DNA from 2 places in the Micrococcus sp. TCR-5 genome. Region 1 is predicted to be linked to the other one. Evidence: riboswitches for the same ligand, from Rfam matches in the RefSeq annotation. Region 1 holds a riboswitch; the other holds the start of a gene.
The links. Region 1 has a riboswitch for S-adenosylmethionine ahead of ACTSKS_RS08145 (bifunctional o-acetylhomoserine/o-acetylserine sulfhydrylase). Riboswitches for the same ligand answer to the same signal wherever they lie in the genome.

Region 1 (4,232 bases):
CCGGGAGCCCCAGGGCCGCCCGTCGGGGGCCGGCGTCGAGGGCCCGGTGGAGCCGTGGCAGCCGCCGATCATGGCGGGGGCGACCACGAACCACCGGTCCGTGTCCACGGCGCGGCCCGGGCCGACGAGGGCGTCCCACCAGCCCGGTGTCGGGTCCTCCTCGTGCGCGGCCACGTGCGCGTCGCCGGTGAGGGCGTGCAGCACGAGCACGGCGTTGGAGCCGTCGGCGGCGAGGGTGCCCCAGGTCTCGTAGGTCAGCTCGACGTCGGGCAGCAGCCCGCCGGTCTCGGTGCGCAGCTCGCCGACCCGCAGACGGTGGCGGCCGCCGCGGGGCAGCGCGGTGCGCGACGGACGCGTGGCGACGGCGGTCATGCCCGCTCCCCCGCGTCGTCGTCGCCGCAGCGGGCGGCGGCCGCGAAGCCGCGTTCGAGGTCGGCGAGGATGTCCTCGATGTCCTCCACGCCGAGCGAGAGCCGCACCAGGCCGGGGGTGACGCCGGCGGCGCGCTGCTCGTCGTCGGTGAGCTGGGAGTGGGTGGTGGAGGCCGGGTGCACCACGAGCGAGCGGACGTCGCCGATGTTGGCCACGTGGTGGTGCAGGGTGAGCCCGTCCACGAACGCGGCCCCGGCCTCTCGGCCGCCCGCGATCTCGAAGGAGACGAACGCGCCCGCGCCCTTCGGCAGGTAGCGCTGGGCCCGCTCGTGCCACGGGCTGGACTCCAGGCCGGCGTAGACCACGCGTTCGACGTCGTCGCGACCCTCCAGCCAGCGCGCCACCGCGGCCGCGTTGGCCACCTGCCGCTCCATGCGCAGGGACAGGGTCTCCAGGCCGAGGTTCACCAGGAACGCGTTGAACGGGGAGATGGCCGAGCCGTAGTCGCGCAGCAGCTGCACGCGCGCCTTGAGGATGAAGGCCAGGTTGGCGCCGAGCGGCGAGCCCACCCCGAGGTCCCGCGCGTAGACGAGGCCGTGGTACGACTCGTCCGGCTCGTTGAAGCCGGGGTACCGCTCGGCGTGCTGCGCGTAGTCGAACGTGCCGGCGTCGACGATCACGCCCGCGATGGCCGCGGCGTGCCCGCCGAGGTACTTCGTGGCGGAGTGGGTGACGACGTCGGCGCCGTGTTCGATCGGCCGCAGCAGGTACGGGGTGGCCAGCGTGTTGTCCACGATCAGCGGCACGCCGGCCTCGTGGGCGGCGTCGGCGACGGCGCGCACGTCCAGGACGTCGCCGCGCGGGTTGCCGAGGGTCTCGCCGAAGAACGCCTTGGTGTTCGGCCGGACGGCGGCGCGCCAGGACTCGACGTCGTCCGGGTCGGTCACGAACGTCGTCTCGACGCCGACCTTGGCGAGGGTGTGCTTGAACAGGTTCTGCGTGCCGCCGTAGAGGCTGGCCGAGGCGACCACGTGGTCGCCGGCGCCGGCGACGTTGAGGATCGCGAACGTGGTCGCCGCCTGACCGGAGGCCAGCAGCAGCGCGCCCACACCGCCCTCGAGCGCGGCGATCTTCTCCTCCACCGGGCCCTGCGTCGGGTTGCCGATGCGGGTGTAGAGCGGGTCGAGGTCCTTGAGCGCGAACCGGTCCGCGGCCACCTGGGCGGACGGGAAGTCGTACGAGGTGGTCTGGAAGATCGGCAGGGCGGTCGCACCGAAGGCGTGCTGGCCGACGGCGACGCCCGCGTGGACCTGCGCGGTGGAGAAGCCCCAGGCGTCAGGGGTCGGGGTGGGCTGGTCGGTCATGGCTGACCCTCCTGAAGGGTTCAGGGGCCGGACCCGGCGACCCCGCCCGCCGGCCGACGTGCCGATCCGCGGACCGGCGTCGTCGAGGTGCCGGAGATGACCCGGCGCCGTCGAGAGGGGCCGTGGGATCGGCCCGCGCTTGCCGGCGTCCGTTGTGGGGCCGGCCTGGTCGTCACCCGGGGCACCCCACCGCGGAAGGAGGGTTGCCGGTCAGCATGCCGGGGCCTGTTGCTGACTCTCGTGACCGTGCCTCCGAGTGTAGCCCGCCGCCCCGCCACGATTTCGTCACGCGTGTCACACGCGGATACGCTCTCCGCACGGGGCGCCCGACCCGTCAAGGGCTCGACGCCCCTGGACTCGCACCAGGTCAACCCCCGGGGCAGCCCGGGAACGGAGAGGAACAGCGCAGTGCACACCTGTCGCATGGACCACGTGTCCTACGCCGCCGGCCCCGAGGGCCTGGACGCCACGGTCGCCCGCATCGCCGAGACGCTGGGCATCGAGCGGATCAAGGGCGGTGTCCACCCACGTTTCGGCACCCAGAACGCACTGTTTCCCATGACGGAGGGGCAGTATCTGGAGGTCGTCGAGGCCCTGGACCACCCGGCCTCCCTCAGCGCGCCGTTCGGCCAGCTCGTGCGCGCCCGCACCGAGCAGGGCGGGGGCTGGATGAGCTGGGCCGTGGCCACCCCGGACATCGGCCGGTTCGAGCGCCGCCTCGGCCGCGAGGCCGTCCCCGGCAACCGTCGCTTCCCGGACGGCCGCGAGCTGTCCTGGCGCCAGATCGGCATCAAGGGCACCCTCGCGGACCCGCAGCTGCCGTACATCCTGCGCTGGGCCGACGGTCAGGAGGACATGCACCCCTCGCAGGCGGCCGAGCCGCAGGCCACCATCGAGCACCTGAACATCGCCGGCTCCCCCGAGCGCCTCGCCGAGTGGCTGGGCGGCGAGGACGAGGACGGCCAGGTCCAGGACGTGAACATCGAGTACGTCGCGCCCTCCGGCACCCCGGGCATCGTCTCGGTCACCTTCCGCACCCCGAAGGGTGAGATCACGCTCTGAGCGCGGGGGCGGGGCCGCTCAGCCGAGCAGCCCCGCCCGCGCCAGCAGCGGGTAGCCGACGAACCCGACGGCGTCCAGCAGCGCGTGCGCGATGACCAGCGGCATCACCCGGCGCACCCGCAGGAACACGAGCGCGAACACCACGCCCATCAGGGCGTTGCCCACGCCCGGCCCGATCCCCTGGTACAGGTGGTACGCCCCGCGCAGCAGCGCGAGGGCGAGCACGACGACCGCCACGCGGGTCGGCAGGTACAGCCCCTCGGCGCTCACCCACGACGACGGCACGGCCGGCGCCGGATCGCGCGCCAGGCCCGCGGCGCGCAGCCGCTGCAGATACCCGAGCCGGTCGACGAGCCAGGCGCCCACGATGACCTCCTCCAGCAGTCCGTGCCGCAGCGCGGAGAGCAGCAGGACCGGCACCTGGTACCAGCTCTCCCCGAGCGCCGAGCCGACGATCGCCGTCGTGATCCCCAGGGCCCGGCCGGCGGCGTAGACGCCGAGCGTGCCCAGCCCGATGGCCGCGAACAGGCCCAGGCCCCAGGCCACGTCGCGGCCGGGGCGGCGCAGGTCGAGGCCGAGCACCCGGAACGGGTCCCGGCCGCGCAGGTGCATCAGGTGCAGCACGAGGGCCACCGGCACGAGCGAGAACCCGATGCCGAGCAGCTGATAGGTCAGGTCGAAGGCCCAGCGGTCGGCCAGGGCCGGGTTGAGGACGGTGGTCTGCTCGCCGAGCGGGGCCTGGGTGGCCTTGTCGATGAGCTGGACGATCGCATAGACCGCCGACTTCCCCAGGGAGAGGCCGAGGACGATCGCGATCTCCCACCGCACCGTGCGCGCGGACGGGGCGGGCAGCGCGGGGGCGGGTCGGACGGCCGGGGTGCGGGACGTGCGCGGGGTGGCGGGCATGCCCTCCAGTATCGGCCCGCCCCTCTCCCCCCGGGCGCTTTCGAACGTGAGGTGGGGCCTTTCTCCCGTTCGAAAGTCCCCATTCCCCCGATGTCACGTTCGAAAGTCCGGGAGGGCGGAGGGAGGGTTAGCGTGGTCGTGTGGTCTCCCCGCCTGCCCCCAGCGAGCTCGAGCTGGTCCACCGCGCCCTGCAGCACCTCCGCCCCGGCCTCGACCCCGCTCTCGCCCGCCGGCTCCGCACAGCCGACTGGGCCGCGGCGTCCGTGGAGGAGGGCGGGCAGTTCCACCGCGTGCTCGTGCTCGAGGACGTCGGCGTCCTCCGGATGACGCGGGCCCACGAGGTCGGCGCCGCCCCCGCTGCGCGGTGGGCGCCCGAGCGGGACCCCGCAGCGCACCTGCCCCGGCGCCTGGCCCTCCTCGACGGGCTCGCCGCGGCCCTGGCCGAGCGCCGCGTGCCGTGGACCGTGCCGATCGCCCTCTCGGATCCCGTCTCCGCGGGCCCGGGCGCCGCGGTGCTGCAGCGCTTCC
Region 2 (4,232 bases), on a different contig from region 1:
TGGTGCCGCCGGAGAGGCGCATCGGGTGGGTCGGGGTGAAGCAGTCCGGCGTGCAGGCGGCCCAGCTGGTCGGCGGCCTGTTCTTCCCGGCCGCGTCCCTCGCCCTCGGCTGGACGGGCGCCGCGCTGGGGGCCGCGGTGCTCATCGGGGCGCTCTGGGTGCTCGCCCTGGTCGCCGCCCCGCCGCTGCCCGGGGCGCCGCCGCCGGCCACCGGCCCCGTCGGCGGGCGACGACGGCGGGACACCTCGCCCCTGCCGGCCACGGTCTGGTTCTTCGCGGCGATCGCGTTCCTCACCGGCCTGGGCATGCAGGCCACGAACACCTACCTGCCGCTTTTCGCGGTCGAGACGCTGGGAATGACGCTCGTGGCCGGCGGCGCCGCGGCGGCCGTGTCCGGGGTGGTGGGGGTGCTCTCCCGGATCGGGTGGAGCCGGCGGATGAGCTCCGGAGACCGGCCCACCACCCTGCTGGCCGTGATCTGCCTGGGTGCGGTGGCCGGCGTCGCGGTGTTCCTCGCCGCGGACCTGCTGGACCTGCCGGCCCTGCTGTGGGTGGGCGCCGCGGTGCACGGCCTGACGGTGCTGGGCGCCAACGTGGTGATCAACGCGGGCCTGTTGAGCGAGGTGCCGGCCGAGCGGCTGGGCCGTGCGACCGGGGCGAACTCGATGGGCATGTACGCCGGCTTCGCCCTGGGCCCGCTGCTGATGGGCCTGCTGCGCGACGTCACGGGCGACTACCGGGCCGGCTTCGCGGTCGTCGCGGCCGGGTATCTGCTGGCCCTGGGCGTGGTGCTGCTGTTGCGTCGCCACGTGGGTCGGCGGGGCGCGGCCTGACGCGCAGGGCCAGGACGAGGCCCACCCCGGAGGACCGCGCCTCAGCGACATCACCGCAGTGCAGCCCTGCGGTGATGTCGCAGCGCCGCGGTCGAACGGGCGTACGGCGGAGTGCGGCGCAGTGCGCGGCGGGGCGTGGACGCCTGACACACGACGACGCCCCCGGTCCGTGTGGACCGGGGGCGTCGGAAGCCGTGCGTCAGGCGAAGATCAGAGCTTCGTCACGTTGGCGGCCTGGAGGCCCTTGGGGCCGTCCTGGGTCTCGAACTCGACGCGGTCGTTCTCCTGGAGCTCCTTGAAGCCGTTGCCCTGGATGGCGGAGAAGTGCACGAACACGTCCGCGGAGTTGTCCTCGGGGGCGATGAAGCCGTAGCCCTTCTCAGCGTTGAACCACTTGACAGTACCGACAGCCATGATGGTGTCCTTTCGATGTGCCCCCGCGGTGCGGTGGCGGTGTTGGACCGCGGCCCGGATGTGGGACGCGGGTGAAGCGGCGAGACTGAACCGCTTGCCCAACACTCATCGACGCCGGCGATGCCGGGCTGACGAGCAGTGAAGATGGCGGGATACAGCTTGATCAACTTCAGGCTCCATCATTGCACGGATCTCGCCGACCGGGAACCAGGGGCCCGATTGTTCACCTGGAGTTCGCTCAGAGCGCGCGCAGGCCGTGGAAGAGATTGCGGTGCAGGGCGGCCGGGGGAGCGGCGTCCGTGTGATCCGCGAAGGCCGTCACCTCCAGCAGCACCACCGTGTGGTCGCCCGCCGGGACCTCGGCGTGCACCCGCGTCTCGAGCCAGAGCGAGGAGCCCCCGATCAGCAGGGCGTCGTGCGGGCTGCGGTGCACGTCGAGACCGGCGAAGCGGTCGCCCTCGCGGGAGGCCAGCTGGCGGCACAGCGGCGTCTGGTCCGCCGCGAGCAGGGAGACGCCGATCGCCCCGGCCCGGCGCAGGCGCGGCCAGGTGCGGGAGCTGTTCTGCGCGGAGAAGGACACGAGGGCCGGCTCCCAGGAGATGCCCACGCCGAAGGAGGAGGAGACCATCACCTCGGGGACGCCGTCGGCGAGGCCTGCCAGCGCGACGACCCCGGTGGGGAAGGCCGAGAGGCCGGAGCGGAGGTTGCCGAGGGACAGGTCGGTGTCCCACGTGGCGGTGTGGGGTTCGTGGGTCAGGGTCATGGCGCGCGTCCTCTTCCGATGACTGGCGCGGCTCCGCAGAAGGCGGGAACGCGGATCGCCCGGATCCGCGGAGGCGCGGTACTTGCCCGTCGGGGTGTCCGAGGGGCCGAATCATCACCTGGAGCACCCCACTACTGCGTGAGAGGGTTGCCGTCCCGCCGGCCAGGGCCGTGAATGACGGGAACTCGTGATTCTGGGGATCAGCCTACGGAGGGGTCCGTGGGGTGGTCAAAGCGCGGCGGTCGCGCGGCGTCATCCGAGCTGTCCGATGTGATGCTTGACACACCGCGCATCGCCAGCCAGGATCAAGCCACTCGAGAGGGGGGCTCGAGACCGCAGCCCGCGGCCCCGCAGTCGGTTCTCTGAGAGGGATCGGATCATGCGGATGGACATCGAGAAGAAGCGTGCGGCATTGTCGGCCGCCGTGGTCGTCGCGGCTCTCCTCGGTATCGCCATCTCGGGATGCTCCGCTTCCCCGGGCAGCGTCTCCTCCACCGCGAAGGCATCCACCGCTGCGGCGTCCTCCGTCACCGTGACGTCAGCGGCCCCCTCGGCAACCCGGTCGGCCTCCGCCACCGGTTCGTCCGCGTCGTCACCCGCCGGTGAAGAAGCACTCCCCGCCGCGCTGTTCGAGGAGGACGGGATGACGTTGGTCGAGTACACGCGCCGGCATCCGGATGCGGGCTATCTCGACCCGGAGAAGGAGTCCGTCCTGGAGGAGGCGGTCGGGACGGGCACACAGCAGATCACCGTGGACGCTCAACAGGGTGCGGTCCTTCGGGTCATCGTGCTGTGTCCTTCGGATGCCACCGGTGAGACGGAGATCCTGACCTCACGGGGTGGCGGGGGAACGAAGACCTGGATGGCCGGATCGGAGGCGCTGTGCGGCGGCTGGTCGGCGGCGACTCCCCCTGTGGATGAGGCGGGGCCGATGACGTTCACCGTCACGGTGGACAATGACAAGCCGTTCCGGATGGTGCTGACCGCACCCTCCGCGTGAGGCCACCATCACGACGGCGGATGACGGATCGGGGAGGACTGAGACGCTCAGCGTCGGTCGCGGCCCCGCAGCGCGTCCAGCTGTCGGCGGTCCCGTTTGGTGGGCCGGCCCGCGCCGCGCTCGCGGTACGGCACCGCGAGCAGCTCACGCGGCACGGGCGGCGGGGAGTGGTCCACGTACTGCTGCCGGGCCACGGGGGCGCCCACCCGCTTGGCGATCAGCCCCGTGACCTCGAGGATCCGCTCACCTCCGTCCTGGCGCACCCGCACCCGGTTCCCGACGACGACGGGCGTCGCCGCCTTCACGGGCTCGCCGTCGATGCGCACGTGGCCTGCGCGCACGGCCGCCGTGGCCGCGGACCGGGTCTTGTACAGCCGCACGGCCCACAGCCACGCGTCGATGCGGACGCCGCTCACGCCCGCCCCCTCACGCGAAGCGGGCGCGGATCGCGGCGCCGTGCGCGGGCAGGCGCTCGTCCTCGGCCAGCACGCCGATCCCGTCCGCGACCTCCTCGAGCCCGGTCTCCGTGTAGCGGATGCGCTGCTGCAGGCGCAGGAACGTCACCGTGTTCAGACCGGAGGAGTGCCGGGCCGTCCCCGAGGTGGGGAGCACATGGTTGGACCCGGCCGAGTAGTCGCCCAGCGGCACGGGGGCGTGCGGGCCCACGAACACGGCGCCGGCGTTGCGGATGCGCCCCACGAGGGCCTCGGGGTCGCGCGTCTGGATCTCGAGGTGTTCGGTGGCGTAGCGGTCGGAGACCTCCACGGCCTGGTCCATGTCCCGCACCAGCAGCACGCCGGACTGGGGGCCGGTGAGGGCCTCGCGGATCTGGTCCTCGTGGAACGCCCCGGGCACCTGCGCCTCGATCGCCGCCAGCACGTCCCGGAGCAGGTCCTCGGAGTCCGTGATGAGCACGGAGGCGGCCAGCGGGTCGTGTTCGGACTGGCTGATCAGGTCCGCGGCCACCCAGTCGGCGCGGGCGGTGCCGTCCGCGATCACGGCGATCTCGCTCGGCCCGGCCTCGGCGTCCACGCCGATCACGCCCTGGAGCGCGCGCTTGGCGGCGGCCACGTACACGTTGCCGGGCCCCGTCACCAGGTCGACGGGCGCGCAGAGCCACCCGCCGTCGTCGTCCTGGACGCCGTGCGCCAGCATGGCGACGGCCTGGGCGCCGCCGGCCGCGTAGACCTCGTCCACGCCCAGCAGCGCGCACGCGGCGAGC

Region 2: linked by a shared signal. The riboswitch ahead of ACTSKS_RS06395 (flavin reductase family protein) and the one ahead of ACTSKS_RS08145 (bifunctional o-acetylhomoserine/o-acetylserine sulfhydrylase) in region 1 are both predicted to bind S-adenosylmethionine.

Annotation. Positions count from the first base shown of each region.
Region 1 is NZ_JBQPDO010000012.1:59,048-63,279, reverse strand. It holds gene metX (homoserine O-acetyltransferase MetX) at 1-372, opposite strand, end outside; gene ACTSKS_RS08145 (bifunctional o-acetylhomoserine/o-acetylserine sulfhydrylase) at 369-1,736, opposite strand; SAM riboswitch class IV at 1,867-1,982, opposite strand; gene ACTSKS_RS08140 (VOC family protein) at 2,160-2,798, shown strand; gene ACTSKS_RS08135 (CPBP family intramembrane glutamic endopeptidase) at 2,817-3,704, opposite strand; gene ACTSKS_RS08130 (phosphotransferase) at 3,845-4,232, shown strand, end outside.
Region 2 is NZ_JBQPDO010000008.1:65,763-69,994, reverse strand. It holds gene ACTSKS_RS06405 (MFS transporter) at 1-833, shown strand, start outside; gene ACTSKS_RS06400 (cold-shock protein) at 1,044-1,247, opposite strand; gene ACTSKS_RS06395 (flavin reductase family protein) at 1,486-2,010, opposite strand; SAM riboswitch class IV at 2,084-2,203, opposite strand; gene ACTSKS_RS06390 (hypothetical protein) at 2,396-3,010, shown strand; gene ACTSKS_RS06385 (RNA-binding S4 domain-containing protein) at 3,058-3,426, opposite strand; gene hisD (histidinol dehydrogenase) at 3,437-4,232, opposite strand, start outside.